Regions from separate parts of the Clostridium sp. AWRP genome, predicted to be linked through region 2. Evidence: riboswitches for the same ligand, from Rfam matches in the RefSeq annotation. Region 2 holds a riboswitch; the other holds the start of a gene.
The links. A riboswitch is a leader RNA that binds a small molecule or an ion and turns the genes downstream of it on or off. The one in region 2 is predicted to bind thiamine pyrophosphate.
Positions count from the first base shown of each region.

Region 1 (17,205 bases), 680 kb from region 2:
ACTTATATTCATGTATATTTTTTGTTGTTATATGTAAAATATTTTTTATAAAGAAGGGAGATTTTACATTTAATTATAATAAAAATTTTCTAATCTCATCTTTCATCTGTTGTTTTTCGCATACAGTGCTGTGAATAACCTTACTTTTCATTAGCTTCTCTATAGGTTTAGGTATTTCGAGAGAAGCAGTTTTACTCATTATTTCTATAAGTTCAAAGTCTTTTTGATTCTTATATTTATCGTCTAAAGCACTCATTACGGATTTTGTAAATTTAAAAGGACTTGCAGTAGAAACAATAATGGTTTTTGTGTCATCTCCTGTATCATGCAAATACTTTCTATACACGGAATAAGCCACTGAAGTATGTGTGTCCATTAAGTAATGGTAACTTTTGAAAACATCACTTATAGAATTAAGTGTTTCTCCTTCACTTGCAAATCCACCATAGAACGGTTTTAATTCTTCTTTCATATTTTCACTTACACTATACTTTCTATTTTTATTTAAATCTTTCATTAACCCCTGTACAACTAAAGAATCCTTTCCACTTATATCATATATGAATCTTTCAAGATTACTGGATATGAGTATATCCATAGAAGGAGATATCGTTACTATAAACTCTCTCTCAGCATCATAAACTCCACTTTTTAAAAAGTCATATAATACTTTATTATCATTTGAAGCACATAAAAGTCTATTTATAGGCAAACCCATTTTTTTTGCATAATAGGCTGCAAGTATATTCCCAAAATTACCTGTAGGAACTACAAAATTTATCTTTTCTCCTAACTTTATTTGTCCCTTCCTTAAAAGTTCCATATATCCATGAAAATAATATACTACTTGAGGTATAAGTCTTCCTATATTTATGGAATTGGCAGAAGAAAACATATAAGACTTTTCATCTAATTCTTTTTTTAATTCTTCATCATTAAAAATTTTCTTAACTTCAGTCTGGGCATCATCAAAATTTCCCTTTATCCCTATAACTTTAGTATTTTTGCCTGCCTGGGTAACCATCTGTTTTTTTTGTATATCGCTTACCCCTTTTTCAGGGAAAAATACTACTATTCTTGTATTCTCTACATCTGCAAAGCCTTCTAGTGCTGCCTTTCCTGTATCTCCAGAAGTTGCTGTAAGTATAACTATCTTTTTATGTAAATTTTGTTTTTTCGCAGCAGTCTGCATTAAATGTGGTAGAAGACACAATGCCATGTCTTTAAAAGCTAAAGTTGGTCCATGAAACAACTCTAAATAAAATACGCCCCCAACTTTCTTTACAGGTACTATCTCATCTGACTCAAATTTATTGTCATAAGCTAGGTCTATGCACTTCTTCAACTCATCTTCAGTAAAATCAGTGAAAAATTTTCCAATTATGCATAAAGCTAGTTCCTTATAAGTCATATTTTTAAATTTTTGTAATTCTTCTTCATTTACAGAAGGTATACTGTCTGGAACAAACAATCCACCATCTTCTGATATTCCTTTTAGTATAGCTTGAGATGCAGTATAGTTTCCATTTAATCCCCTAGTGCTGTTATAATGAATTTCTTTCAAGTGTATCTCTCCCTTTTCTATAATTTTTACTAAAATAGTTATACCTATATAATAACATACGAAATATAACTTGAAAATTACAGTTATATTAATTTACAAACCTATAACGATTTCAAAACAAAAAATCTATAGATATAGAGTTTTTAGCATAAGCGTAAAGTTAAACCAAAATTTATCACTAACTAGTTATTTTTACATTTATAAAATAAATAGAAAAGTCACTCCTAAAATTAGAGAAAAAATAAAAGGAGTGACTTTTGTGAAAAAATATTCAGTAAACATTTTCATTGAAAAATATGCCAAAAATTCCACAAGCCTCTTTCAGCTTATCTCCTTCAATTCCTTTAAGCTTACACATTAATCATCATCTCTTAAAACATTTAAATTTTTTCCTTCCATAACCTTATTCATATTTCTAACAGCACACATTTTTCCACACATAGTACATGTATGTTCATCTTCTGGTTTTGATTCTTCTCTGTATCTTCTTGCCTTTTCTGGATCTATAGATAAATCAAATATTTTTTTCCAATTAAGCTCTCTTCTAGCTTTACTCATAGCATTGTCCCAATCTCTTGCCCCTTTTATTCCCTTTGCAATATCTCCTGCATGAGCTGCAATTTTAGTAGCTATGATTCCTTCTTTCATATCTTCTAAGTTTGGAAGTCTTAAATGTTCTGCTGGAGTTACATAACATAGAAAATCTGCTCCTGAAGATGCAGCTATTGCTCCTCCTATAGCTGATGTAATGTGATCATAACCTGGTGCTATATCTGTAACTAAAGGTCCTAACACATAAAACGGTGCATTATGACACAATTTCTTTTCTATCTGCATATTTGCTTTTATTTCATCTAAACTCATATGCCCTGGTCCTTCTATCATAACTTGTACATTTCTCTCCCAAGCTCTTTTGGCAAGCTCTCCTAAAGTCATAAGCTCCTTAATTTGTGAAGCATCTGTAGAATCCTTTATAGCACCTGGTCTGCAAGCATCTCCTAAACTTATAGTTACATCATATTTTTCACATATATCTAAAACCTTATCAAAATGCTCGTAAAAAGGATTTTCTTTTTCATTTAATTGCATCCATGCATATATTAAGGATCCCCCTCTGGATACAATGTTCATAAGTCTTTCAGTTCTCCTAAATACTGCTGCAGTTTCTCTATTTATACCTGCATGAATAGTCATAAAATCCACACCATTCTGCGCATGCTTTTCAATTACACCTAAAAGTTCCTCTTCAGTTATGTCTTTTAATTCTTTATCATAAAATCCTATGGCATCATACATAGGCACTGTTCCTATCATAGCAGCTGACATTTCTACTAGTTTAGTTCTAAATTCTTCAGTTTTTCCAAAGCAGCTTAAATCCATTATAGCTTCTGCTTTCATTTCTAAAGCTATCTTAACCTTTTCTAATTCATCCTCTATGCAATTGCAGTCCTTTGAAATTCCCAAATTTACATTTATCTTAGTTTTGAGTCCTTGTCCTACACCTTCCGGATCTAATGCATTATGATTTTTATTAGCTGGTATTACAACTTGACCCTGCGCAACTAATTCCATTAGTTGTAGTGATTTCATGTTTTCTTTAGCAGCTACTCTCTCCATTTCCTTTGTAATTATACCTTTTTTAGCAGCATCCATTTGTGTTGTGTAATTCATTTTAAACATCTCCTTTAACATATTTTTTGAAAATTATGTTAAATAAAAAAGGAGGTGATTCTAAATCTCCCTCATATTCATCTTTATATAAATAAAAAAATGCAACCTTATAAAGTTGTATTTTAAAACTATATAAAGCTCTTCCCTACGCTGGAATTATCCAGATCAGGTATGAGGGTCAGAACTAACAGTTCTATCTCAGCCTATAACATAGACCCCCCTAGATTATTTAATTTTATATGTAAATTATATAATATATGTTTAATTTTTTCAACTGTACATTTTGATACCTTCAATAAGTAATTGGAGATTTACACCCAAATCCCCCTTTAACTTCTTATTAATAAAGTTATAATATAATTATGTTGAATTAATTATATTTTATAAATCTAGGAACCTAAAGAAAGGAGATAATCGTATTGGGAATTTATTTAGACAACGCTGCTACATCTTATCCAAAACCACCTGCAGTTGTAGATGCAATTTCAAATTTTATGAAGAACATAGGCGCTACTGCAGGAAGAGGAGCTTACAAATCAGCTATTGAAGCTGATAGACTTGTATTTAACTGCAGAGATAGTATATGTAAGTTATTTAACGGTAAAGACCCTTCTAACATAATCTTTACTTACAACATAACAGATTCACTTAATCTAATAATAAACGGAGTTTTAAATCAAGGAGATCATGTTATCACAAGTAGCTTGGAGCATAATTCTGTATGGAGACCTTTAAAAACTCTTGAACGGGACATAGGTATAGAAATATCTACACTTCCCTGTACAAATGAAGGAATATCAAAAGCCTGTGACATAGAAAAATTAATAAAGAAAAATACTAAGCTAATTGTATTCACTCATGCTTCTAACGTGCTTGGAACTATTCAACCTATAAGGGAGATAGGCGCTATAGCTAGAAAACATAAAATTCTATTTTTAGTAGATAGTGCACAGACAGCCGGAGCTTATCCTATTGATGTACAAAAAGACAACATAGATATTCTTGCCTTCACAGGTCATAAAAGTCTTTTGGGACCTACTGGCACAGGAGGACTTTTAATAAATTGCGATACTAATTGTATAAGGCCATTAAAATCTGGAGGAACTGGTGAAGATTCCAAAAATCCATACCAACCTGATTATTATCCTAATAAATTAGAAGCAGGCACCTTAAATGTAGCTGGAATAGTTGGTTTAGGAGAAGGAATTAAGTACATATATGATCTAGGAGTACAAAAGATAAGAGATACAGAAAATAAAATAATTGAGTATGCCCTCAAGAGATTAGAGGAAGTTCCAGGAATTCATATATATGGCCCAAAAGATGCGGAAAAAATAGTAGGTGTCATTTCATTTAATATAGAGAATATGTCTGGTGAAGATATTGCTTTTAAGCTGGATAAGGAATATGACATAATGATAAGAGTTGGATTTCATTGTGCTCCAACAGCCCACAGGATAATGGGGACTTATGAAATTGGTGCTATGAGAATAGGTATTGGATATTTTAATGAAAAGCAAGATATAGATGCATTAATAAATGCTTTAAAAAATATAGTTTTCGAAAAATAAAGTAAAACCCCTTTTTAACTTTTATGTGTAAAAAGGGGTTTTTCCATTTATTTATTTACTTTAACATTTCTATTATCTACATCTGACGCATTTTTTCTTAAAGAAGATATTACTTTAAATACAATCATTATAAGTGCTATTCCTGCCACTGCTGAAATAATGTAACCTACAATATCATTCATTCCTTTTATGGAATAATCCGCTGCAATGGCATTATAGTGTATTCCATTTTGAAATCCTTTAGGTATGTAACCTACAAGAGATTTAATACCATCTGAATCCCATTCGCCAAATGCATCTCCAGCAGCTAAAAGTCCTAGTGGACATAAAACTACAAGAACTGCCAAAAGTCCATAAAGTGGTTTTTTACTTCCACCTTTATCTTCATATAATACATCTGGAGACATTTTTTTAACATAAGCATATACTGCTGCAGTTATAGCTCCTTCAAGTATTCCTACTAAAAGATGGGTTCCTACCATAGCTGGTACAGTTACTTGTAAGGTATAAGGACAATAAAGTGCCTTTCCAGCTGCATCTGTAAATAATAAAGGCTGTATACCAAATTCAACAGATGCCATAAAAGATGCTGCCACAATTCCCACATATGCTCCTACAAAAGCTGCAATATATTCTCCTTTAGGACTCTTCAGTTTACCTTTTATAATGCTGTACAAAGTATATCCTACAAAAGGCATTATAAACGCCATATTAAAGGTATTAGCTCCAAAGGCAAGTATTCCTCCATCTCCGAAGAAAAGTGCCTGTATAAGTAGTGCTATAGTAACTGCAATAGTCGCCGCATAAGGTCCAAGCAAAATTGCTATCAAAGTTCCCCCTACTGCATGAGCTGTTGTTCCTCCCGGTATAGGTACATTAAACATCATTATAAGAAAAGAAAATGCTCCGCAAACACCAAGCATAGGCATTTTTTTTGGGCTTATTTCACTTTTTACCTTTTTTACGGCCTTTGCCCAAACTGGCAGCATTACCACTGCCATAACAGCACAAGTTGATGGACTTAAATAATTATCTGGAATATGCATAATAAAGACCTCCTAGAATTTTAAAAAAATATATAAATTTGTATTCCTCTAATATACATAGCAATATATATGCCAATTTTCTATATATTTTTAATAATTTTTGCAGAACCTTTTCAATAGACGCCAATAGTAGGACAAGCTTTGATAGTTAATTTAAAAATTTTATGCTAAGAAATTTTTCTAAGTCCATTAATCTCAAAACGATACAAAATTTATCTCAAAATGATATTATGTTTTAATTTTATATCAAAATGATATAAATAGAGTTCTTGACACCAGATTAGCCTTCAAGCATTTCATCTGCATGATAGGAGCTTCTCACTAGTGGGGAAGATGATACAAATTTGAAACCCAATTCTAAAGCTATTTCTTTATATTTTTTAAATTGATCAGGATGAACATACTCTACAACAGGATGATGTTTTGCAGAAGGTGGCAGGTACTGACCTATTGTAACAATGTCACAATCCACCTTTCTTAAATCCTTTAATACTTCTATAATATCTTCTTCTTTTTCCCCAAGCCCCAACATAAATCCTGATTTTGTTAAAATTGAGTTATCCATAATCTTAACTCTTTTTAAAACTTCCAGTGAACGCTTATAAACTGCCATTGGTCTTACTTCTTTATACAGAGCAGGTGTCGTCTCTACATTGTGATTTATTACATCAGGTTTTGAATCCACTACCTTTTTAAGTGCAGTTTCATTTCCCTTAAAATCCGGTATTAAAACTTCTACTGTTATATTTTTATTAAGCTTTCTTATTTCCTCTACAACACTAGCAAAATGAGAAGCTCCTCCATCTTCTAAATCATCTCTTGTAACAGATGTTATTACTGCATATTTCAGTTTTAGCTTATCCACTGCTTGTGCCACATTAAAAGGTTCTTTTTCATCAACCTTTTCAGGTTTACCTTTAGTTACATTACAAAAAGTACAATTTCTAGTACAATTTTTTCCCAGTACCATAAAAGTTGCCCTGCTTTTATTAAAACATTCCATCCTATTAGGACAATTTGCCTCACCACATACAGTATTCAATGAATACCTTTTAAGTATATCCTTTACATCTTGAGAAACTTGTCCCCCTATTATTTTTATTTTTAACCACTCAGGTTTTCTCTTATACATAAAATATAATCCCTCGTTTCTTCTTTAAAATATGCTAATTTTTTAACACATCTCCACAAAATTAGTATACTACTATTTAAACATAACCTCCATAATATCTTTTTTGCTTATATTATGCATATATTTTTCAATATCTACGTTTTCAAATGCTTTCAGAATCTCTTCTTTTTCATACTTAATTCCTAGAAACTTATTTTCCAATTCACCAATCTCGCAGCTGCTGAAAAAATCTCCAAAAAATTTTATATTGTCTATAATACCTTTTTCTACATATATATTGACCTGTACAATTCCTCCTAAAGATTTTTTCTCGTTGGAATAATTAAACTTTTTAAGATGTCCATAATTCCATTCCCAAGTCTTATATTTAAGATAACATATTTCTTTTATTTTTTTCCATTCCTCTTTTGAAAATGTATATATTTTAGGATTTTCATCTTCACTTATAACTGATTTCATTAAAAATTCTTTGAATTCAATTATAGTCATATCACCTTTAATATAATCATATATATTCGTAACTCTGCTTTTTACCGATTTAACAGCTTTATCAGAAAATTTTATAGGATTTACATAAAGAGCTTCATTCAAATTTTTCATATTAACAGAAAATAGAATACTTCCATGATGTAAAATCTTATTTCCATGTTTATACTGAGCGTTTCCTGAAACTTTTTTACCTTCTATAACTAGATCATTTCTACCAGAAAGCTCTGCGTTTACAGATAACTTTTTCAATGCTCTTATTATGGGATACGTAAACTTACCAAAATCCGCAAAGGCATTGTTTTCGCCTACAGATATAAAAGTAAAATTTAAAGTTCCAAGGTCATTGAATATAGTTCCTCCCCCTGACATCCTCCTTACCACTGATAAATTATGTTCTTTTACATAGTCTATGTTTATCTCTGAAAGGGTATTTTGATTTTTGCCTATTAAAACACAAGGTCTGTTTCTCCAAAGGATAAAACAATCCTTATTGAATGTTTGCATTACATATTCTTCAATTGCATGGTTCATATATGGGTTAGTATTTTGGTGCTCAATAAATAACATTTTCATTACTCCTTTTTTAGAATAGACTTTCCATCAACACTTATCTACAAAGCTACCTAAAATGAATTATACACAATAAGTTTAATATTTAAAAGTAATTATTCAGTAATTAAATTATATTTCGATACTTGTAATATATAGATAAAAATGTAAGAAGGGGTTATTGTGGATTCAATTGCAATTAGCAAATCAATTTTCTGTAAAACCAAGTGTAATGTCAGCGAGCATAAAACTTCATCTAGGCACAATAATACTACAAATTTTAAAGACAAAGATGATTCAAATATATCCAAAGATGGAATTGTACTCTGTAACTTTTTTAACCGCATTGAAAGCTCTAGTAAAGACAATGCTAAACTTTCTTCACTATCAAAATATACTTCAGAATATAAAAAGATAAAAAAAGAAATTTTATCCGGCACTTATGGAAGCGATACTCAAAAGTACATGAATATGCTTGACAATGCATTTAAAGACACCTTAGATAATTTTTCAAATTTGCTTATCAAATCACTTACTAAAAACACTACAAAAAACACCATGAAGATGTCTTATTCATCTCTAATTAAATGTCAAAAACAATACGAAACGGGTACAACCCTAACCTGGATATTTAGAGAAGAAAATAAGGAAGTGCTGCGTAAAATAGAGTATTATAAGAAAAGAAAAAATAATCAAATGGTAACTTCTTTGACTCAATTAAACCATACTTATAAACATATAATAAGCAATATCTCAAATACAACAACTATGATAATGGACAATATAAATGGCTCTTTCAATTCAAATAAACCCACATAGGAGATCCTTTTACCTCCTAATTTCTAAAAGGATCTCTTAAAAATGTTAAATGTTAAATGTTAAATAATAATACTAATAAAAAAGTTTTTAATGGCAGCAAAATTATTTTAAAAATTACTTTGATTATAGAGTAAAATTAATGTATAATATGTTTATTAGGTAACATCAATATTTAATGTGAAATTTTAAGATTTGTTGTTAATTTTACATTTTTGTGTTATACTAATGTAATAATAAACACCGATATACAAAATCAAGCTATATCAATTATAAGTGTTTTATCTTTAGGAGGATAATAAATGAAAATAGGAACAGTAAAATGGTTTAACTCAGAAAAAGGATTTGGATTTATCGAAGTACCTGGCGAAAATGATGTTTTCGTACACTTCACTGCAATCCAAAGTGATGAACCAAGAAAAAATCTTGAAGAAGGTCAAAAAGTTCAATTTGATGTTGAAGAAGGACCAAAAGGTCTTCAAGCTGCTAACGTTGTAAAACTATAATTTATAGCTTACAATATTAGAATAAAACATCTTAACATAAATGAATAGAATGTTTTACCACCTCTGAATAAAGGTGGTTTTTTATACCTTTGAAAGAAAGGGATATACAAATATTTGCATACCCCTTTCTTTTATTTTCCAAGTACCTGCTTTTTTAATTTAAGGCCAGTTTCTGTAATTGCAAGTCCTCCAAGTGCTGTCTCCCTAAGTGCACAGGGAAGTTGTTTTCCAACCCTATACATTGCCGAAACAGTATCATCAAAAGGTATTCTACTGTATACACCTGCCATAACCATATCTGCTGTAGTTAGTGCACTTACAGTTCCTGAAACATTTCGCTTGGCACAAGGTACTTCTACAAGACCTGCCACAGGATCACAAACTAATCCTAATACATTTTTTATCACTATAGCACTGGCATTTAAAGCTTGCTCTGGAGTACCACCCATCATCTCAACTACTCCTCCTGCTGCCATAGCAGCTGCAGAACCACACTCTGCCTGGCAGCCGCCTTCAGCTCCTGACATAGTGGCATTTTTAGCTATTATCATTCCAATTCCAGTTGCTGCAAAGAGTGCTTGAATCAATTCATCCTCACTCTTATTTAGCTTTTCTCCTGCACTTATTATTGCCGCAGGTATTATTCCACAAGAACCTGCTGTAGGTGCAGCCACTATCTTTCCCATAGCAGCATTAACTTCCGAACATGAAAGTGCCCTTGCCATGGCTTTTATCATAAAATCTCCAGTTAAACTTTTTCCTTCCCTACAATAATTATTTAATATGTAAGCATCCCCACCTATAAGTCCGCTTATAGATTTTACTTTATTTTGCAGACCATATTCTGCAGCATTTTGCATTACTTTAAGATTTTTTCTCATCTTTGCTAAAATTTCTTTTCTGCTGGAATCTCCCCTTTTAATTTCTTCCTCAACCGTATATTCCCATATTTTCATACTTTTTTCTCTACATATTTTTATAAGTTCATATCCTGTATTAGCCATCTATCATTCCTCCTCTGTTATAGGATTTATAGCTCTTATCTTTTTTATATTTGAAATTTCATTTATTTCATTTACAACGTCCTCGGAAATTAAATCGTCCACTTCAAACACCATAGTTGCTCCAGAACCTCTAGTGCTTTTTCTATACACTCTCATAAAAGCTATGTTTATTTTATGTTTATAAAGTATATCAGATACCTTTGCAACCATACCTGGCACATCCATATGATTTATCAATATAGTAGGATAATTTCCCGTAAACTCTATTTTGTCTCCATCCACTTCACTTATTACCACATTTCCTCCACCTATAGATGAGCCTACCATTTCACAAGTTTCCCCATTATCCTTTTCTATAATAAATTTAACTGTATTAGGATGAACGTCTCCTAAATCTATTTCTTTAAATTCAATTCTAATTCCCTCTTCCCCTGCCAAAATAATAGATTTTTTTAGGTTTTCATCCCAGGGATCCATTCCCAGTATTCCAGCAACCAAAGCCTTGTCTGTACCATGTCCTTTATAAGTTTTAGCAAAAGATCCATGAAGCAGAAATTGTACCTTTAAAATTTTGCCGCCTGCTATAGTCTTTGCAATTTTACCCAGCCTTGCTGCCCCAGCAGTATGAGAACTGGAGGGTCCTATCATTATAGGTCCTAGAATATCAAAAACACTATATTCTCTCATATTAAGCACATCCTTTCATTTTAGTCCTAAAATATAAGGCATTTGAAAGAAAATAACAAATCAAAGATGCGACGAATATTTTTTATCCGATGACTACCCACTCTAATACTTACACTTTTCCAAGTGTGAGCAAAGAGTGGCTATGTCCCTGGATAACAATTTCTAAGCATCGGATGAAGTTTAAAACTTCATCTGATGCCAAGAACTTTGTTTATCAGACAAGGAGGCAGGTTCCACAGATAGTGAATCCTATCTAAGGGTTCTACCGACGCAGTATGATAAAAAATAGGCTAGCATACTGACTAGTTATTTCTTTGAAATGCCTGACAGCTTTTATTATATTATGGTCATTCAAAAACTAGTATATAATTAAACTAAAAAAATTGCACTAGGCTGATACTTCTCATGTGCATATTTTTGTTTGTATTTGCAGAATATAAACAGAGTTCTTGGTTTCAGGTGGAATTTTTTTCTCCATCTGAAACTTAGAAATCGTTATCCAGGGGCGTAGCAGCCGTTATCCCCCACTTTATAAAAAGATGGAGGGTATTACGGCCGGTAGCCATCGGATAAATTTTATAATATATAAAATTTTTGGAGGAAATACATAAAATGTATGCGGATAAAAATATTCAACTACTAGAACTAGAGCGCATTTATGGTAAAATAAGTCCTTTTGAATTAAAAAACAAACTAATTAATCTTGCTAAAGATCAGAAGGTAAAAAGTGCACATACTCTTTTAGATGCAGGAAGAGGGAATCCTAACTGGATAGCCACTTCTCCCCGAGAAGCCTTTTTTGCTTTTGGACAATTTGCATTAGAAGAATCACGGCGAATATGGAATGAAAAGAACTTAGGCGGAATGCCTGAAAAACAAAATATACATATACGCTTTTATAACTATATTGAAACTCACAAAACTTGTCCAGGCATAGATATATTAAAAAAATTCATAGACTACGGTATAAATTCTCAAGGATTCAATGCAGAAGATTGGATTTATGAACTAACAGATGGAATTATAGGTGATAACTACCCAGACCCAAACAGAATATTAACCCATGTAGAAAAGATAGTAACCCAGTATTTAAGTAAGGAAATATATAATTTACAGGAGTTCAATTCTAAGTTAAAATTATTTGCCGTAGAAGGTGCTACTGCTGCCATATGCTATATATTTGATTCATTAATTGCCAATGAACTTCTTGAAAAAGGCGATAAAGTAGCAATTATGACTCCTATCTTTACTCCCTATTTAGAAATTCCAATTATTCCAAGATATAATTTTAATTTAGTTAAGATAATGGCCTCTGAAAATTCCGAAAAAGGAAGTAGTCCATGGCAGTATCCAAAATCAGAACTAAAAAAACTAGGTGACATAACTATCAAAGCTTTATTTTTAGTAAATCCAAGCAATCCACCTTCAGAAGCCATGGAACCTGAATCCATTAAGTATCTTATAGACACTATTAAAGATTCTAATCCAAATTTAATGATTATATCAGATGACGTATATGGTACTTTTCCAGACAGCTTTAATTCCATAGTATCAGCTCTCCCCTACAATTGCATAGGAGTTTATTCATTTTCAAAGTATTTTGGTGTAACAGGCTGGAGACTTGGAACTATAGCGATCCATGAAAATAATGTATTTGATAAGCTTTTAAAAGAGCTGCCAGAAGATAAAAAAAGTACTATAAAAAAACGTTATGAATCCATTTCAACCGATCCAATGGAAATTAATTTTATAGATAGAATTGCAGCAGACAGCCGTCAGGTAGCACTTCACCATACTGCAGGTTTGTCAACGCCCCAGCAGGTCCAAATGACCTTTTTTGCAATATTCTCCCTGTTGGATACTAAAAATGAATACAAAAACCTGATAAAGAGAATATGTAAAAGGCGAAAAAAGCTACTATTTAAAAGCCTTAAAATAAATATGCCAGAAGATCCTTATGATGCAAACTACTATGCAGAATTTGACCTATTAAAATGGGCAAATGTTCATTACGGAAAAGCCTTTGGGGATTATTTAGACATGAGCTACGAACCAATAGATATACTCTTTAAATTAGCCGAAAAATCTTCTATTGTATTATTAGGAGGCTCTGGATTCTATGCCTCTAAATGGTCTGTGAGAATTTCACTTGCAAATTTAAATGACAGTGCCTATTCTAAAATAGGAAATGTGCTCCATAACATTTTACAGGAATATAAAGACACTTGGGAAAACAGCAAATAAATATGGCCTATGCTTATTCCTATATTTGCTTTATTCATAAACTTTTCAGCTATTTGGTACATTTAAAATCATATTACATATTATATATAAGTACCTTATAGGAGTGATTTTAATATGTCCTATGATAAAACAAATCATAATTATAGAGAATTAATAACCGGTGTAGATACAAAAATACCTTTAAAAAATGGAAAGCTAGTAACTGCTATAAATTTTGATAATGCAGCTACTACACCTCCTTTTAATTATGTTATGGAAAAGGTAGTTAGTTTTTTACCCTATTATTCTTCTATTCATCGAGGAACCGGTTTTAAATCTAAATTATCCTCTGAAATCTATGAAACATCTCGACAACTTATATGTAACTTTGTTCACTGCGATTCCGAAAAAAATACAGTAATCTATGTAAAAAACACTACTGAAGCTATTAATAAATTATCTTATATTTTTAATTATCTATATAAAGATGCTGTTATATTAGCTACTAGAATGGAACATCATTCTAATGATTTACCCTGGAGGAACAAATTTAAAGTAGATTATTTGGAGGTAGATGAAACCGGTAAACTAATTCTTTCAGATTTAAGACGCAAATTAAAAAAGCATGATGGCAGAGTTAAGTTGGTATGTGTAACTGGTGCTTCTAATGTAACAGGATACAAAAACCCTATATATAAAATTGCAAAAATTGCCCACAATTATGGATCAGAAATTCTAGTAGATGGTGCACAACTTGTACCTCATTATCCTATATACATGAAGCAGTATTATAAAGACGAATCTATTGACTATTTAGCCTTCTCAGCACACAAAATGTATGCACCCTTTGGCATAGGCGTATTGATAGGCCCCAAGAAGACTTTCTGTAGTGTATCACCTGAATATAGCGGAGGAGGTGCTATAAAATTAGTTACAGATAACAGCGTAATATGGAATGATCCACCTGAAAAAAATGAAGCTGGTACTCCAAACGTACTTGGTGTAGTTGCCCTAACTGCTTCTATTGAAATGTTAAACAAATTGGGAATAAACAATATAGACAAAAGTGAAATGGAAATATATAACTACGCTTTAAACAAAATCATTAGTCTTCCAAACATCACTTTATACTGTGACCCAAATCCAAATTGCGATAAAGTTGCAATACTTCCTTTTAACATAAAAGGACTTTATCACGGTATTACAGCAAGACTTCTTTCAGATTTATCTGGTATTTCAGTCAGAAGTGGATGCTTTTGTGCTCAACCCTACGTACAAAGACTTCTTAAGCTTTCTCGTAAAGATATAACCTATTTAAAACACAATTACAATGATATTTCTCATCCTGGTCTAGTCCGATTGAGCTTTGGTTTATACAATACTTATAGTGAAGTAGATATTTTAATTGACACCTTAAAGGAAATAATTAAAAACAAAGCTTAAATAAACAAATTAAACTTTAGGTGTTCTATCCTAAAGTTTAATTGTTCTATTTCCTATTTGTTTAAAAGTCCTGCTGACAATATAAATACCATAAGTATAGGAAAACAATCACATATAATCCAACCTAAAATTATAATTACAAGACTTAATAGATTGTATTTAAAATACTTGTAGATAATTAAATTATATATAAAAAACAAATTAGTAACTATAAAAGCAATAATTATAGGGATTGGATTGGACACTCCATATACCACTAAAACATGAAGTACAAATATAATTGTTAAAACAGTAGCCATAAAGAAAACTATTCTAAGCCCATCCCTATTTTTAAATTTAAAAAATATACAAAATCCATCGTATACACATAATGCCAAAGGTACGAGTGCAATTATTTCAAATTTGTCTATGTAAAAATAAGCGGTAATTAAGACAGCAACAAAAAACAGTATCTTAACATTAAAGTTAAAATTTTTTTCATTCATTAAAATCGTCTCCTAAAATATTCTATTTTTTCATAGAAAAAATACGCAAAAAATTTCTAGCTACTGATGACATATATCTATTCTTCACACATATAGCAGCTATACTAGTTTCCAAATCAACTTCATCTATCTTTTTTCTTTTCAAATCTACATTTTTAACCACATCAATAGATGTTTTTGGGACAATGGCCATTCCAATGCCTGATTCTGCCCATACAAGTGCTGTTCTTGCATCTTCAGTGTTACAAATTATATTAGGTACAAAACCTTCTTTATTGCAGCACTCAAATATCAACTTTTCAAATCTTCTGTATATAATTAAAGGTCTACCTTTCAAGTCCTTTAATTTAACACTTTCTCTATCTTCAAACAAATCACACACCTTGTTAAATACAACAGTCATAGGCTCTTTAGGCAGCGCAGTTATTTCAAGTCCTTCCGTATTAAAAGGGGTTCTTACAATACCAACTTCTATCAATCCACTGTTTAATATTTCTAATATTCTAAAGGTATTTCCTTCCCATACGTTAAAATTTACCTCTGGATATTCTTTATGAAAAATCTTTATTCTTTCTGGTAGCAATGTAGCACCTGAAGAAGATACCGTTCCAATGGAAAGCGTTCCCTTTGCTCCTTCTTTAAAATCCTTTAATTCCTTTGCAGTAAAACTTACTAATTTAAGTATTTGTTCAGCTCTATTTGCAAGTATCTCTCCTGCACTTGTTAAATGTATCTTATGACTTCCCCTGTCCATAAGCTTAACACCTAATTCTTCTTCTAAAAGCTTTAAGTGATAACTTAAAGGTGGCTGCGCCATATTTAACTTTTTAGCTGCACTAGTTATTTTACCTTCTTTAGCAATAGTCAGAAAATACTTCAGCTGCTTAATATCCATAAAAAGATATCACTCCTATTATATAATTTCTATATACTTTGAATACTAATTATGTATTTTAAATATATAATTTTCCCTGCTATAATAATACTTGAAAACAAAAATTTATTCAACATAGGAGGAATGGCATTTTGTCAATATTAACATTAGAAATTCTCAGTGTATCCGTTATTGCAGGCATAGCAGGATCTATACTGGGCCTTGGAGGTGGAACAGTAATTACTCCAGCACTTACTCTTTTATTTGGAATAGATATAAAATATGCTATAGGTGCCAGCTTAATATCTGTTATTGCTACTTCAAGTGGAGCCGCTGTAGCTTATATAAAGGATAAAATAACAAATTTAAGAGTTGGTATGTTTCTTGAAATAGCCACAACTATAGGTGCTGTAACCGGTGCCTTTCTTGGAGGAATCATAAATCCAAAGTATCTTTACTTTCTATTTGGATTACTTCTTCTATATTCCGCACTAGCTATGGCCAAAAAAGGCAAAAGTGAACTGCCTCAGGGTGTACAAACTCATCCTCTTGCAAAAAAACTTAAACTAAATGGTGAGTACTATGACAAAATTGTAGGCGAAACCGTATGCTACAACGTAGCTAATGTACCCAGTGGATTTGGAGTAATGTATGGTGCTGGTATCATCTCCGGACTTCTTGGAATTGGAAGTGGTAGTTTTAAGGTCATGGCTATGGACTTATTTATGAAATTGCCTTTAAAAGTGTCCAGTGCCACCAGCAATTTTATGATGGGCGTTACTGCTGCTGCCAGTGCAGGTGTTTACCTTTTAAGAGGCAGCATAGATCCTAAAATTTCTGCTCCCGTTGCTCTAGGTGTACTAGCAGGGGCAACTATAGGCACTCGAATTATGCAAAATATGAAAAGCAAAACCATAAGAAAGATATTCGTACCTTTTCTTATTTATATATCTGTAGAAATGGTTTTAAAGGGATTTGGGGGTAGATAACTAATGCAACAGCAGAATAGTACTATTGAAAAGAACGAAAAAAGTGCAGAAGAAATAGAACTTATAATAAGTACATTTTTAAGAGTAGGTGTCATATTAAGTTCAATTGTAATATTAGCAGGTCTTTTAATGTTTTTAATATCTGGTCACAGTGGC
Region 1 covers NZ_CP029758.2:3,570,175-3,587,379, forward strand. The annotation lists gene thrC (threonine synthase) at 74-1,564, opposite strand; gene thiC (phosphomethylpyrimidine synthase ThiC) at 1,922-3,235, opposite strand; TPP riboswitch at 3,361-3,467, opposite strand; gene DMR38_RS16575 (aminotransferase class V-fold PLP-dependent enzyme) at 3,655-4,806, shown strand; gene cbiM (cobalt transporter CbiM) at 4,854-5,852, opposite strand; gene lipA (lipoyl synthase) at 6,133-6,984, opposite strand; gene DMR38_RS16590 (lipoate--protein ligase) at 7,057-8,040, opposite strand; gene DMR38_RS16595 (hypothetical protein) at 8,206-8,841, shown strand; gene DMR38_RS16600 (cold-shock protein) at 9,141-9,344, shown strand; gene sdaAA (L-serine ammonia-lyase, iron-sulfur-dependent, subunit alpha) at 9,476-10,348, opposite strand; gene sdaAB (L-serine ammonia-lyase, iron-sulfur-dependent subunit beta) at 10,352-11,035, opposite strand; gene aspD (aspartate 4-decarboxylase) at 11,648-13,279, shown strand; gene DMR38_RS16625 (aminotransferase class V-fold PLP-dependent enzyme) at 13,394-14,701, shown strand; gene DMR38_RS16630 (hypothetical protein) at 14,755-15,186, opposite strand; gene DMR38_RS16635 (LysR family transcriptional regulator) at 15,209-16,081, opposite strand; gene DMR38_RS16640 (sulfite exporter TauE/SafE family protein) at 16,213-17,049, shown strand; gene DMR38_RS16645 (DUF1634 domain-containing protein) at 17,053-17,205, shown strand, end outside.
Region 1: another riboswitch for thiamine pyrophosphate. It lies ahead of thiC (phosphomethylpyrimidine synthase ThiC); the one in region 2 lies ahead of tenA (thiaminase II).

Region 2 (17,205 bases):
ACAGCGGCATCGGGCGTGCTGTAGCATGTGCTTATGCAAAAGAAGGGGCTGATATTGCCATTGTCTATCTAAATGAACATGTGGATGCAGAAGAAACAAAATCTAAAATAGAAAAATTGGGGCGAAGATGTTTAACCATTCCAATCAACATAGGGGTCGAAGAAAATAGTAAAATTATAATTCAAGAAGTTATAAATCATTTTGGTAAATTAGATATTCTTGTAAATAATGCTGCAGTACTTTATTACAATAATTCTATAGAAGAAGTATCTAGCAAGCAATTAGAGTGGACTTTTCGTATAAATGTATTTTCCTATTTTTATTTAACCAAAGCAGCTTTACCTTATATGAAACCAGGCAGTTCTATCATCAATACTTCTTCACTAGTTGCTTTCAATCCTCCTTATGGAATATCCCTAGAATATGAGGCTTCAAAAGCTGCTGTTGCCAATTTCACTATAAATTTAGCCCGCAGTTTAATTTCAAAAGGTATACGTGTAAATGGTGTAGCCCCAGGTGAAACCTGGACACCTCTAATTCCAGCAGGATTACCTGCAGATAAAGTTGCCGTTTGGGGTTCAAAAACACCAATGGGAAGAGCTGCCCAGCCATTTGAAGTTGCTCCAGCCTATGTATTCTTAGCTTCCAACGAATCAAGTTATATGTCAGGACAAACAATCCATATGTATTCTTAACAAAGTTAATAAAATCACAGTTTTAGGATATTATATTTCTAAGACTGTGATTTTATTAATCTTACTTACTATTGTCCAAAATATTTACATAAAGATCTTCTGGTTTTATATCTTTCTTTAAAAGTCCTTGTTTTTTTAACCAATCTATATTGTTCTGCCAAACACTTTTATCCTGATTCAAGAAAGGCTCACCATTTGACTCCATCTTAGGAAGAAGTATATTCATACTTTTTTCCTCTACTGCTTGTACTAGAGGGAAGCTATCCTTTTTTTGGTTGTCCATAAGTATTTTTAAAGCTGCCTTAGGATTTTTCTTAGTATATTCGAATCCCTTTTGAGATGCCTTCATAAACTTTTTAAGTACTTCAGGTTTTTCCTTAAGAGTTTTGTCACTAGTTACAAATACTTCTTCATAATAATTTGGCACTCCATACTTTGCAGGATCAAAATAATTTACAGGATGTCCTTCATTTTGAAGTACTGGAACCTCATGATTTATAAGTCCTCCTGTAGTTGCATCTACTTTTTTAGTTACCATAGAAGATAATAAATCAAATCCTACATCAACCATTTTAACAGAATTTGGATCTCCACCTTCTTTTTTTACCATAGTTTTTACATATTGAACATTTAAAGAATTCCCCGAATAACCTACAGTCTTTCCTTGAAGATCTTTCGGTGAATTTATATTTTTTTCCTTTAAAGCTATTATTACATTAAGCGGTGTATGTACAATAGCTCCTATAGATTTTACAGGAACACCCTGATTTGCTCTTGCAATTACAATATCCGGTTGATAGTATATTCCAATAGTAGCTTTTCCCGCTGCTGGAAGTGAAAGGGGATCTGTAGTATCTGATGGAAATTTAATGTTTACATTAAGTCCTTCTTCCTTATAATATCCATTTTTAATAGCAGCATATATAAAACTGTGTATTGCATTTGGATACCAATCAAGTACTAAATCCACATTTTCTAACTTGCCATCCTTACCTTTCGATGAATCACTACTATTTCCACATCCTACTAACATAACAGCTATCAATAAGAATGCCATTACAAAAGATAAATATTTATTTTTTTTCATACTTCATTCCTCCATTTTACTATTTTGTTTTCTAAAACATTTAATATTTCCACTAAAATTAGAGCAGCTAGTGATAATATGACAATAGGTGCAAACACTCCTGCCCCATCCATTTGTGTCATCATTCTCTTACTAAAATATCCAAGGCCTGCTTCTGCTCCAAGCCACTCACTTACAGCTGCCCCCACTACACTTAAAGGTACTGCCATTTTAAGTGCAGAAAAAAAGTAAGGGAGTGAAGCCGGAAACTTTAACTTCATAAATATATCTTTTTTGCTAGCACCATAGGTAATTAAAAGTTCTTCCATATCTTTTCTTGTAGAACGAAGTCCGTCATATACATTTATAGTTATAGGGAAAAATGTTATAAGTACCGTTACAAGTACCTTACTCCATATACCGTATCCAAACCAAAGTATGAATATAGGTGCAAGTGCAGTAATTGGAACTGTTTGGGTTACAATTACAATTGGATAGAGAGCTCTTTGTATTCTTTCACTTATATTCATAGCCACAGCAATCACTACCCCAAGCACTATAGATATAAAAAGTCCCTCAATAGTAATCAAAAGAGTAGCAGGAAGATGTACTAAAAATAAAACATCTTTAAGTTCCCATATTTTTTCTAAAATGGCAGTAGGAGAAGGCAGTATATACATTGCATCTATATACATTGCTAGAGCCTGCCATATTGCAAAAAACAATACAGCAACTATTATGGATGATCTATACCTTTTCACAGCTTAACCCCCTTTTTTAGTTCACTTATAAGTTCCTCTTTTATCTTTAATATAGGAGGTGTATCTATCATACTTCTAGTCCTTGGATAGTTGAGAGGCACTTTTATTTCTTTAAATTTTCTTATTGGAGTTTCTGATGTAACAAATATCTTAGTTGATAAAAAAAGAGCTTCTTCTACATCATGGGTTATAAATAATATAGTTTTATCTAAAGCTAGCCATTTATCAATGAGCCATTCCTGCATAGAAACTCTTGTTATAGCATCTAATGCACTAAACGGTTCATCCAAAAGCAGCACCTCTGCTCCCGTAAGCAGAGTTCTTGCAAAAGACGCCCTTTGCCGCATACCTCCTGATAAATCCTTTGGATATTTATTTTTATATTTTTCAAGTCCAAAATCTGTTAGCATTTTTTCTGCCTGAACCTGTGCCTTTTTTAAATTTTCACCTTTAACTTCAAGGGGAAGATATACATTTTGAAGTATAGTTCGCCAGGGTATAAGGAGATCATTTTGCGGCATGTATCCTATGTAACCTTTTAAATCATTTATATTTTTATCTTTTAAAATTATATCTCCCCCAAAAGCCTTTTCCAGCTTACAAATAAGTCTAAATACAGTACTTTTTCCACATCCGCTGGGACCTACTATACTTATAAATTCCCCTTTACCTACATCAAAATCGAGATTTTTTATAATAAAATCAGGATCTTCCTCGTATTTGAAACTTACATTTTTAAATTTCAGCATGATTTCACATCCCCTTGTTATAAGCCATGTCCCAGAACATATATTCATACTTGCTTGTATTTATAAATATTTCCTTTAACCTGCTAAATTTCTTTTTCGATATATTTTCTGTCAAATAATCTAACAAATCTATCACCCACCTAGTCTCCTTTTCATAATCACTAGATATATATCCTTTTATCCACTGTCCATAAAACTCATTGTCCAGTGCCCCATCTATTTTACTCAATTTTTTACCAATTAAATAATAACTCCACATACAAGCTAAAAGAGAAGTAGTTAAATCCATTAAATCTCCCATTTGAGCCACAGACAGCATATAGCTTGTATATGAAATATTTTCAATAGAAGCTTTAGCATTTTCTATTTCTTCTTTTTTAATGCCTATTTTTTTCATATAATGCCTATGAATATTCATTTCTCCATTTAATATATTGTCCACCATCTTTGAGAATCCCTGCATTATACTTTCTTCACTGGATTTTACCACCCCTAAGGCATACACTTTTGCATAATCCAAAAGATATATGTAATCTTGAATCATATAAAACTTGAATCTATCTATTTCCAAGTTTCCCTTTCCTATTTGCTTTACAAATGGATGTTCATAGTAAGAATCCCATATATCTTTTACACTTTCGTATAATTTCATAGACGTTTTCATAATAAATTACTCCTTTTTCATCTGACATACACATTATTAATTAAAAATAAAAGGTACAAACCTCTTAGGAAGCTTGTACCTTTATTTATCAATTACATAAAAACCTCTTCCTACGCTGGCATTAACCAGATCAGGTATAGGGTCTAAGAATTATATTCTTACTCTCAGCCGGTAACACCAGCCCCCCTGGGATACTAATTTTATTTAATTTTTACATTATCTATCCAATTTCTATGTTACTACAATAACAAAAATTGGTCAACATGCTAAAAAGGCAAATTTAAACACATATTATATCAAAGTTTAATTCTTTTATACATATCTTTAAAAACAAAAATTCACTTCTGAACGTAAAATAGTTAATTTTAACATTCAAGAGTGAATATGCAAAATCTCAAATATTCTCACAACAATACCTAATTATATATGTCATTTATTTAGCATCCATATTGCATAATTTAATATGCCTGCAAATGACACCCAAAGTATGTATGGTATCATTAAATAAGCTGCTGTTTTATCAATTTTACTAAACTCAAAAGTCGTCATTAAAATAAATACTAACAAAATCATCAGTTCTAGAAAAGCTAAACCATATAACTGAAATCTAAAAAATATAATTGTCCACATAAAATTTAATACCAGTTGGACAACATACAGCGCCAGCACCCTCTTAACATCTTCTCCCTGCTTTCCTTTAATCCATATTCTATATGCAGCTGTACCCATAAGAAAAAATAAAATAATCCACACTATAGGAAATATCCAGCCAGGCGGTGAAAACACAGGTTTAACAAGCTGACTGTACATTTCTCGGTTAGACATTCCTAGAAAAGCACTAATAGCTCCGACTCCTTCTGCAATTACAATACTTATAATAAGTTTTCCAATATGCTTTTCTCCATTTACCTTAAATACGTTACAAAACATAAATTCACCTCCTACTGCTATTATATTTTAAAGGAAAGACTTTTATTCTGAAAATATAATATCTATTAATCGAAAGAATCCTATGCAAAAATGATGCTTGTAATCAATTTCAAGTTATTATATAATTAATTAAAAAACAGAATAGGTGAGGTAAAATGACAGAAGAACAATTAAAATATTTTATAACTGTAGTAGATACTGGCAGTTATATGGAAACTGCCTTAGAGCTAAATATTGCTCAATCTTCTGTTAGTAAACAAATACAAGCATTAGAACGTGAATTAGGTGTTCAACTCTTTAATCGTAAACATAGACGTGTAAAATTAACTATTGAAGGGAAACGATTATTACCCCAAGCTAGGCATACATTAGACGAGATTTATCGTTTAACATATATGTCCAAAAAACTACAGCCTGGTTATAAAGATAGAATAACAGTACTGTCTTTGCCTATTATCGGTAATTTTAATTTATATATTCCAATGAGTCGCTTTGAACTAGAGAATCCTTCTTTTCTAATCAATCTAGTAGAACTAGAAGAACCACGACTATTTCATAGATTGCAAAATAATAGTTTTGATATAGCACTAACTTATTGGTATGGAGAAAATCCAGATAATAGTAAAATTCTTTTTATTCCTGCTGCTGAAGATGAACTTGTTTTAGCTGTTCACAAAGATACTCCTTTAGCAAAATTACATTTTATTTTTCCAGAACAATTAAAAAATTCTTCTCTTATGTTAATGGAACCCTATACATGTATATCTAACTTATGTATGGCTTTTTTTGAACAACATGATATTGCTCCAGATATTATATTTAGAGGAAGACCTGAAACTATTTTGAGTGGTGTAGAAGCTAACTATGGTGCTGCTTTAACAACACGTAAACTAGCAAGTAATTCATCATTTAATAATGTTGTTTTAATACCATTTTCACCTAGTATTTCAATTACACTAGGTGCATTTATTAATAAACATAGTCAAAAGAATCCTAAGATTAACGAACTAGTCAATATGTTAATAGCTAAAATGGCAAATAACAAAAATAAATCTTAGAAGTTCTCTATAAAATCCTGTGTCCTCCCTGATGCATATTATTAATCATATCTAAATTGGAGTTAAATAATTTATACACAATCTAAAATTTAATTGCACTCTCCATAACAGCAAGTTTAAATATCAAAAATAGCAAATGAACTTGCTGTTACTTTATTCAAATCCAATATGAGTTCCGTTCAGTGATTTCCTTTATTTTACAGCAAACCATTTTACATGAATTACCTGTACAATACAGTTAAGAAAAATATGAACTATAAAGTCAATTATTCATTTTTGGAATAAGCAATCAGCTTTTTTTGAATTGGAAAGCTAGTATATAAGATGGTATCTTAAAATTAGATAATTAATTTATTCACAAAATATGCACATAATTATCTAAGCCTATTAGTAGTAAAGGAGGTAAACAAATGGAAAATCAAAAAACGAATACGAACGATTTTCTTAGTGCAACAAACATAACAGGAATTACATCAGCTATTAACGGCTCAAATGGATTAGTAAAAAGTGAGTCAGTACAGGATGATGCATCATCTACGGCTAAAATCGTCAGAACATGTTGTAGAGCATGTATTTCCAATTGTGGTGTTATTGCCCATGTTAAGAATGGGAAAGTAATCAAGCTTGAAGGCGATCCTGAGAATCCAATGAACAAAGGATCAATGTGCGCCAAAGGACTCTCAGGCATACAAGCTCTTTATAATCCAAATCGTAATAAGTATCCAATGCTGAGAGTTGGCAAACGAGGTGAAAATAAATGGAAGCGTATTTCTTGGGATGAAGCTATTGACATTCTTGCCAATAAGCTCATGGAAACCCGTGAAAAATATGGGGCAGAAGCTGTAATATGCTCTACTGGAGGAGGTGGAAACCCTGAGTTTTGGAGTATTTCTAGATTTTGTAATGTATTTGGTACTCCTAACTGGTTTGAGCCTGGTTGTGCTCAATGTTATCTACCACGTACATTAGCCAATGGTCTGATGTATGGCGGTTCGGACTACAGTATCGCCGATTCAAACTGTCTAGAAATTTACGATTCCGATGAGACACCAATCAAATGTCTAGTCATGTGGGGATCCGCTCCTTCATACTCCAGTCCTGCAATGGGCGGAGGCGCCGTTGCAGACCTTCGTGCCAATGGAGTAAAAACCGTTGTAATCGACCCTCGTATGACTCCAGATGCAGCCAAGGCTGATGTTTGGTTACCTATAAGGCCTGGAAGCGATGTGGCACTCATGTTGGCTTGGACACGCTACATTATCGATAAAAAACTTTACGATGAAGATTTTGTCATGAAATGGACAAATCTGCCCTACCTTGTAGACGTCAAAACTAAGATGTTATTGCGTGCTGATAAAAGTAATAACCACAAAATCCCCGATACCTTTATGGTGTGGGATACAAAAACTAACTCAGCTAAGCCACTTACCTATCCTTGGAATGATAACCTAGCTCCTGCGCTCGAAGGAACTTTCATGGTGAACGGAATTGAATGTAAAACTGGTTTTCAGCTTTTAAAGGAGAGGGTTGAACCTTATACTCTTGAAAAGGCAGCAAAAACCTGTTGGCTTGATGTAAACAAAATTGAAGAAGCTATTAATTTATACACACAAAATTCCCCTTCAGGTCTTAACCTAGGTGTTGCTACCGACCAAAGCCCTAACTCAGTACAAGCAGCTATGGCAGCAGTTAACCTAAATGCACTAATGGGTAATATTGAAAAACCTGGAACGTTGATGCAGCGTTTTGCAACAAGTGGTGCTACACCTGTTTTAACGTATATAGTCCCACCTGCCCAGAAAATGCTTCCTGAAGAACAACTAAAAAAGCGTCTGGGTGGTACCGAATACAAAGGGCTTCTTCAGTGGTGGGCAGCTCAACCTTCCAGTGTTAGGGATGCAATTATTACCGGAAAACCTTATAAACCAAGAGTATGGATTGAACGATCCGGTAATAAGTTAGGTGCTGTTGCTGAGAGTGCATCATGGGTTCCTGCTCTTAAAGAAATGGACTTTATTGTACATATGTACATGTATCCTACTTCATTCTCTAACTATGCAGATCTACTCCTCCCCGCATCAGAATGGCTAGAAACAGATATGCCTGTAGAATCATGTAATAAAGTCTTTGCTAGACAAGCTGTTACACACCTATGGAAAACCATGGATGAAACGTTGTTTTGGTCAAAGCTGGCAAAACGCTGTGCAGAACTTGGACATGAAAGCTGTAAGAAATCATTTGATGAAGAATATATGGGTGCTGATCTTCCTTACTGGGATAGCATGGAAGAGCTTCTTAATCGTTGTACAAGTGTTTTTGATATGACATGGGATGAATTCAAGAAAAAAGCTCCTTTTGAATTCTTGCCTAAAAATGAGTGGAAACAGTACTATGTTTACAAACAGATCGATCCAAAGACAGGTAAGGCAAGAGGATTTGATACACCTTCTAAGAAAATTGAAATTTACTTGGAAAGCCTTATTACTTTAGGAAGAACAGGAATGCCTTATTCAACATATAAATTACCTCCTGCTTCAAAAGACTACGATCCACTGCCATACTACTTAGAGCCTTCTGAAAGTCCTCTTGAAGGCAGTGAACTGGCTAAAGAGTATCCTTTAGTTATGACCAATGGACGAATTCCTTTTTATCATCATAATACATTAAGAAATGTCCCATGGTTAAGGGAGATGTATCCTGTGCCTGAAATATGGATTCACCCTACAGCTGCAAAAACTTATGGTATTTCCCATGGAGACTGGGTATGGGTAGAATCTCTAAGGGGTAAAATTAAAGCAAAAGCTAATGTAACAAAAGGCATAAATCCCGGAACCGTATACATGGAGCGTTTTACTTTCCCCGAAAATTATCATACTGAGACCGAAGGATGGCGTGAAATGAACGTCAATGTACTTTCAAAATCAACTGCTCCATTTAATGATGTTGTTGGTACGTACACTTTAAGAGGCTATCTTGTGAAAATTTCAAGAGCCGATGATGGTCCACCAAAAGGTGTCTGGACAAAACCTGAGCAGTTTAAGGCATGGCTTCCTCAGCCATCTGATCCTACGGAGGTGGTTAAGTAATGAAACAGAATATTTTGGTAATTGATGTAGATAAATGTATTGGCTGCTATGGCTGCAAGGTAGCGTGTAAAATGGAGAATGGAGTTGCTCTCGGCTCCTCAAGGAACAAATTATTGACCATAGGCCCCACTGGAACATATCCAGATATACAAATGTATTTTTTACCAGTGATGTGTCAGCAATGTGAGGATCCTGCTTGTGTCAAAGTCTGTCCTACAGGGGCATGTTATAAACGCAGTGAGGACGGTGTTATTGTTATTGACAAAGAAAAATGTATTGGTTGTAAAAGCTGTCATAGAGCCTGCCCTTACGAAATAAACAACTTCAACAACGAAATGAAGGTAATGGATAAATGTACTCTTTGCTCTCATTTAACACAAAATGGTGAAAAACCTGCATGTGTAAAAACTTGTTCCAGCAGAGCCCTATATTTCGGTGATATCAACGATCCTAATAGCGATGTATCAATAGCACTAAAAGAAGCTGGGAGTGAAAATGTATACAGTCTTCGTGATTTTGGTAATCATCCTTCTGTTCGATACATTTTGCGCCGTGACAAATGGATTGATGTTATTCCACAGGAGTGTAACGAACAAGATGGGAGGAAAAGATAGGTGGATAGAAAATCAGATTCCTTGAAGCTTATGAAAAGCCGTGAGAATCTATATCGTTTTTTGATACGTCTTTATAAAATAGAAATAGATGAACCGTTACTTACACAAATGAAAGCTATGAACTTTCCTGTAGAGTGCTGCCAAACTAAACTCAGTGAAGGATACCGGATACTTAGAGAATATCTTGATAATTGCAGCAGTGATCCAATTACCGACCTAGCCAGCGACTATGCAAAAATTTTTCTTGCTGCAGGTATAGCAGACGGCTCTGCTGCCTTCCCATACGAATCAGTATATACTAGTAAAAAAAAGATTATTATGCAGGATGCTTATGATCAAGTAAAGTCGATATATGCCGCAAAAGGTCTTAAAAAAAATGATGATGAAGGGTCTGAATTTTATGAAGACCATATATCTTTAGAACTGGAATTTATGGCTTTTCTATGCCATGAGACACAATACATTTTAGGCACACAGGATGAATCAAAATTCCTGTCCTGTATAAAAGAGCAGATGGATTTTCTAAGTAAGCATCTGTTGAATTGGGTTCCTAGATTTTGTTCTGATATAGAAAGATATGCTGATACAAAATTTTATAAAGGGATTGGAAAAATCACTGATAGCTACTTGGAATTGGATTATGCAATTTTGAAAAGTTTGACAGATTGAATATAAATATGTGTTATAAAAGAATTTATAGAAAGATAGGAGGATTAATCATTGGGTTACTATGTAAGTTCGGAAAGAATGAATCAAATAATCAATGAACTAAAAAAGGAATATAAAATTTATGCTCCAAAGCGTTTTAAAAACCGCGGTTGGAAGCCTAATACCGACTTAATACGTTACGATGAAATTAATTCGGTATCAGAGATCGTTTATGATGAAAAATCCGATTTTTCACCAAAGGAAGTCTTTTATCCTATTAGTCAGACGCTTCTTTATTTTACTGAAGATAATTGTAAAGAAAGTAGCATTGATAATAGTAAAGATATCATTCTCTTTGCACGTCCTTGTGATATTAACGGCATTAAGAGATTAGACACCATTTTCCTTAAAAATGGTAATCAGGAGGATAACTATTATAAACGGCTGCGTAATAAATTAAAAATCTTTATGTTGGAATGCCGGGAAGAGTTTGATAATTGCTTCTGTGTGTCCATGGGTTCAAATCAAACTGACAATTACAGTGCCGCAGTAAGGTTCGAGCAAAATGGCTTACTAGTAGAAATCAAAGATAATGAATTCAAAAAATACTTTGACGGCGAAACTTCAAGGAACTTTACTCCTGAGTTCGTTCAAAACAATCAAAAAAAAGTTAAATTACCAAAAATCGATAGCACTAACACTTTGAAAAAAGTGTACAACTTAGAATTTTGGAAAGACTTCAATGATAAGTGTTTAAGTTGTGGTGCTTGCAATACAGTCTGCATAACATGCAGCTGTTTCGATACCAGAGACATAATATATAATGAAACCAGCCTTAACGGAGAGAGAAGAAGAGTATGGTCATCCTGTATGCTTGAAGATTTCACAATTATGGCTGGTGGACATGGTGTTAGAAATACAGCTGGTGAAAGGATGCGATTTAAAACCTTACACAAGGTCTATGATTACAATTCACGCTTTGGTGGAGATGAACATATGTGTGTGGGATGTGGCCGCTGCATTAAACGATGCCCTCAAGAGATTTCATTCTCTGATACTATAAGCAAATTGAGTGAAGAAGCAGCAAAAATATCAAATGAGAAAAAATCATCTACGGAGGTGACTAAATAATGAAAAATATCACACTACCGTCACCACATAAAATTCTAAATATCATACATGAAACTAATGCAGAATACACCTTCAGGGTAGAGTGTGACGTTGAAACCAAACACGGCCAATTTTTTCAACTATCAATCCCCAAAGTAGGTGAAGCTCCAATATCTGTAAGTGGCAAAGGAAATGGCTGGATTGAGTTCACTATACGAAAAGTAGGACGACTTACCAATGGTCTTTTTGCTCTAAAGCCTGGAAATATGTTGTTTATGAGAGGACCTTATGGAAACTCCTGGCCGATAGATAAATTCAAGAACAAGGATTTGATAGTAATTGCTGGTGGAACAGGTCTAGCTCCAGTTAGAACTCTTTTGAACTATTTTTATGATCACCCGGATGAGATCAAATCAGTTAATGTGATTATAGGTTTCAAAGATATAAACTGCGTTTTATTTGACTATGATCTTAAAAAATTCAAGTCTAAATTCAATATGATCTGCACCTTAGACAATGATAAAGCAGAGGGATTTGAAACTGGAATGGTCACTGCACACATCAAAAAAATCCCATTTAGCAGCTTTAGAGACTACAATGTAATTATGGTTGGTCCTCCAATAATGATGCATTTTGCAGGTAGGGAGTTACTTGTAAATGGTGTTGAAGATTCTAAAATATGGGTATCATTTGAAAGAAAAATGTCTTGTGCAGTAGGTAAATGCGGCCACTGTAAGATAAATGAAACTTACGTTTGCCTTGAAGGACCTATTTTTAATTATACCAAAGCCAAAGACTTGCTGGACTAAATGACAACTTGAAAACAGGAACCTTGAATAAATATCAAAGTTCCTGTTTTCATTAAAAGCTATTACTGCATTGTTAGTTTGGCTTTCAAAATATCCTGTGGCACTAGAAATACTGTATCCCAATTTTATTAAAACATTCTGCAGTGCTGCTACATCATTACTTCTCATTCCTAAACTTAAAGGCAATGTAGCAATATACAAAGGCTTACTATTTATTGTAATATTAAACTGCTTTATACTATCATAGCTCTTTGTACTTAACCCATCCCTGAAGGACTTACACCTGTGCTGTTAGCATAAAAACTTAATGCAGTTCCTACATAAAAGTATCCACTTACATCTAAATTTTTGATTTGAGGATTATATACATTTAAATTTAAGGTACCTTGAACATCAAAGGCTTTTTCGGATAGTGAATCCTTAAGGTATCCTATTACTTGATAACTTCCTGCAACTGCAGGTTTAAAACTAAAAGTATTTGAACTTAAATAACCACTATCAGCTGCTATGCTGCTTCCATTCATAACCACAAATCTATATTGTGCGCTGCCAGAACCATTTACTTCACTTATAGTATAATTCACAGTACCTCCAATAAAGATAAAATTTGGTGAACCAGTATAAGTCATAGTAGGTTGAGCATACACTTTAGCAGCCATAGTTTTCATGCCATCATAATCCTTTGTTGAAAGTGAATTTTTCATATACACTGTTATATTATAGTCCCCTGCAAAATCATTTTTTTAACAATACAAATTAGAAATTTATTTTTATATACAAATTTCTAACTTATATATGGTATACTATAAAAAATATTACATATTTAGGGGAGGTTCATAATGAAAAATAAAACAAAATTATTTGCAATTGGATTACTTTCAGCTGGAGCTTTAGTTCATGTTATCCATAAGGTAAGGAAAAAATCTAACTCAGAAAATATGATTATAATATCAGATAACGATTCTGATATTGATGATAAATTAAGGTTGCTTCTATCTCAGGGCAAAAAAATTAGAGCAATTAAAGAAGCTAAACATGATTTGCATCTTAATTTAAGGGATGCCAAGAAATATGTAGAACAATTATAATCCATACATTAATGTAGAAATTGAAAAAGCTCCGGATTTCCGGAGCTTCCTTTTTAATGTCATCAATACATTTAATATTTTAAAATAACTAAAATAATTAGGAGATGTTCATGTTGTAAATTTAAATAATAAAAATATAACACAAATTTTAATTATATAGTGTATTTTTCACCTAGTTTGTAATATAATAGTAAATATGTAGGGTGAGTGGATTACAGGAAGCTGTATACATTCACAAAACTATGTCATGCATGAAAAAACTTATATGAGCAAGTAGCTTTTAGCCGAAGCTACTTGCTATTTTCTTTTTTAGGTTTATCTACATCGACCCTAACATCATTTAAAACTTTATCTTTTGAAACACTTGTCTTGCTTTCAAAAAACATTTTAATTTTATCTTGTTTATAACAAAATACTGATAAAATACACAAACTCGATACTTCAGTTATGGAAAGCACTATAATGCACAAAAAGAAAAAGCTCATTCATATTACCTCCTCCCATTGTGTCAACCCATTATACCTGCAATCCACTCATATAGCAATTACGGGAGGAGGTAATTTGCATAACATAATTTATTGCTACTAAATACATTATATCACATTAAACCATAATTATGGTAAATTAAAGAATAACAATTTGTTAATTTATTGAAATTTTAAAAACAATTAAATTATATCGAAAAAGATATGCCTAACTGAGGGTTGATCTAGATTCTATATATAATTATATGCTATTACCTATTGAATAAATTACTATTTAATGCTATCATTTTATTAATAAATTTATATTTTGACAAATACTGTCAAAGCCTGTATTGACCCATTAAAGTACAGGTTTTAAGATGTATCTATTTTAAATCTTATTTATATACTTGAATAATTTCTAATAATCAGTTCACTATATTTGTATTTTTACTAACACGCCTTTCTACTAGATTATGATTTCTCTTAACTTCATCTATACTAAAATCTTTATATAGATCTCTTATTATAATTTTAAAAATTAGAAACCGGTTGGAAATATTTTAGGAAACTCTTTATTATCAATACTTTTAGGATTATAATAAAAATAAGAAATGGCTAATTTACACAATTTGAACCTTAACATGAGAAAGGATTTTGTTTATGGAACAGAATAAAAAGGCAAATAAAAAATACAACCACTTTTTGTCGTTAACTATATTTATATTTTTAACCTTATGGTTTGCATATCTAAAAAAAACTATAGTTTCTCAACATATTATGTATTCTTATCTTGATTCTAAAATACCTTTTGTGAAAGAATTCGTTTTAGCGTATTATTTCTGGTTTGCTTATATGTCTATCGGTTTTGTATATCTTGGTTTTGTATCAAAAATAGATTTCTATAAAATGGAACTATTTCTTTCATTAAGCATGACTATTTCCTTTATAATATTTATACTATATCCAAATTCTCAATTTCCCAGACCAAGTGTACCAGGTAATGATATTTTTTCTAGGCTAGTTAATTTTATTTATGACCATGATGGCACAAACAATGTATTTCCAAGCATTCATGTTTGTAATTCCATTGGAGTTCATATAGGCTTAATTAACTGTTATAAATTAAAAGATAAAACTTTAATTAAAAATTTATCATTTATAGCTGCACTATTAATATGTGCTTCTACAGTATTTATAAAACAACATTCAATCATAGATATTGTTGGAGGAGTTATTCTTGCTGCAATAATTTACATATGTATTTATCAAATACCAAAATTATTTATGTCTTCACTAAAAATGGGCAACTTAAAAATTGAAAACAGGAAATACTAATTCGATACCTATAATTCTCAGAGATAAATAATAGAACTACCTTAGGTTAGTTCCATTATTTATCCTTCTATCTTAAATTTCACTAAAAACTTAGTGATTTCAGGACTACTTTCCACATATATTCTTCCATTATTTTCTTCAACTAATTGCTTAATAATATACAAACCAAAGCCATGATCACTTTTCTTAGTGGTTTTTGTGGAAAACCCTCTATCAAAAATCTTTTTTCTTATGTTCTCTGGAATGACATCCCCATTATCAGCTACTTCAATACAAAAATCTTCATGTTCTGTAAAAGTACTTACAGCTATCTCCTTATAATCTGTATATGACTTAGATTGAAATGCCTCAAAAGCATTGTCTACCAGGTTACTTATTATGCTTATCAATTCATCCTGTCTAATTTTTATCAAATCAAAGGGTTCATCAATCATTACTTCAAAGTCTATATTATTTTTCACAGCATAATTGTTTTTGATAGATAGCAATCCGTCTATGTAATCATTTCCCGTATCCAAGTATTTAAAAGTTGATTTTACGGTATCTGAAATTTTCAACACATAGTTATTTATTCTTTCAACAGTATTAGGCTTGTTTAACAAACATAGTCCCTGTATAACATTAATATGATTTCCAAAATCATGCTTTTCCTGCCTTATTATGCTAATTATTTCCTCCATATTTTTAATTTGGCTTTCTTTAACCTTATACTTAGAATTTATATTTACAAGTGTTTGTTTTTCTTTTAAATTTTTGAATTTAAAAATTAGAAATATAAAATATACAGTAAAAATTAAGATATTATAGGTTTGTATATTTTTTATATTAAGAATGCTAAAGTTAATACAAAATGCAAAGAGAGTAACTACTCCTGATTCAATTATTAAGTTAGAAAAAACAGCCCCCTCTTTTTCAAATATTTTAAGTTTAACAAAATAGGAATTAAATTTAAAAATCACAGCTGCAATAAAAACTTGTAATACTTTAGAAATTGCTATCATGATTTCAATATATTTAGACTCTAAAATGACTTGATTTAAATCTACATTATATACAAACATTTCAATAACTTCAATAAAAAATTCTGTACTAAAAACTATTGTAAAAAATAAACAAACTATAACCATAGAATCAAATATTCTTATTTTTGTAACCCAGGCAAGTAATAAAATATCAAATATTACAAGAATAAGTGAATGATAAGTTAAGGAGATATGAAATGTACTCCAATAAGTTCCAAGAATAAACAGTATACAAAATAGTCCTGACCTAACTTTATTTTGAATCACAAATTTTTTCTTATCATATAACGCTTCAAAAATACCTAAAATAAGTAAAGCTTCTATAGTATCTGATGCTATTTCTCTTATAATAATCATATACTATCCCCTTTGTTTTTAAATTTGATTTTTTATAAACGTTACAATTTAATATTTTTAATCATAACATTTATAAAAAATCATAAGTTAGTATATTACTTTAAAAGTTCATCAGGACATTTTGGTTGATGACCACAACCTGATGATGCTGGAGTTATAACTAATGCTGCTAGAAACAAAGACAAATAACCTACCATTTTCATACTTTTCTTTAAAACACTCTCTTTTAAATTTTTCATTTTTCATATACCTCCTATAATGTTTTAATTTATAAGTTCTACAATAATTTAGATTTTCCTGCTATATATTACAAAAAAAAATAGAAATAAAAAAATAATTTTTATTTTGTAAATATTTGGTATGTAAGATTCATCAAAAATGGAACTATGTTAAACCATAGCTCCATTTTTTGATATGATAAGGCCTATTAGTACAGCAAACCTCTATTTCATAATTTAACTCTTTTTAACAGGATTATATTTGGATTTAGTTTTATCTTCAGAATTTATTTTTTATATAAGTGTAACATAACTATTCCATAAATCCCTCATGTCTTTAAAGTACTTGTCTTTGGTAATATAATATATTGTGTCAAGCTGCTTTACATGTACGGAGTGATAGTATCCTGCACTATTGGGTTTGGAATTGTTTGTTATATAGTACAAATCATAACTCGTAAAACCTCCAATATCGTAGTAAGGCAAAATACATTTAAGGCTGTCAATTCCCTTATTGAAATACTCATA
Region 2 covers NZ_CP029758.2:2,889,119-2,906,323, forward strand. The annotation lists gene DMR38_RS13135 (SDR family oxidoreductase) at 1-695, shown strand, start outside; gene DMR38_RS13140 (ABC transporter substrate-binding protein) at 757-1,782, opposite strand; gene DMR38_RS13145 (ABC transporter permease) at 1,779-2,522, opposite strand; gene DMR38_RS13150 (ABC transporter ATP-binding protein) at 2,519-3,271, opposite strand; gene tenA (thiaminase II) at 3,276-3,935, opposite strand; TPP riboswitch at 4,026-4,133, opposite strand; gene DMR38_RS13160 (TspO/MBR family protein) at 4,365-4,865, opposite strand; gene DMR38_RS13165 (LysR family transcriptional regulator) at 5,021-5,923, shown strand; gene DMR38_RS13170 (molybdopterin-dependent oxidoreductase) at 6,334-9,009, shown strand; gene DMR38_RS13175 (4Fe-4S dicluster domain-containing protein) at 9,009-9,623, shown strand; gene DMR38_RS13180 (molecular chaperone TorD family protein) at 9,624-10,292, shown strand; gene asrA (anaerobic sulfite reductase subunit AsrA) at 10,344-11,402, shown strand; gene asrB (anaerobic sulfite reductase subunit AsrB) at 11,402-12,190, shown strand; partial or broken gene DMR38_RS22325 (hypothetical protein) at 12,293-12,358, opposite strand; gene DMR38_RS21880 (hypothetical protein) at 12,448-12,894, opposite strand; gene DMR38_RS13200 (hypothetical protein) at 13,030-13,278, shown strand; gene DMR38_RS13205 (hypothetical protein) at 13,569-13,763, opposite strand; gene DMR38_RS13210 (phosphatase PAP2 family protein) at 14,406-15,080, shown strand; gene DMR38_RS13215 (ATP-binding protein) at 15,140-16,459, opposite strand; gene DMR38_RS13220 (cyclic lactone autoinducer peptide) at 16,555-16,698, opposite strand; gene DMR38_RS13225 (D-glucuronyl C5-epimerase family protein) at 16,972-17,205, opposite strand, start outside.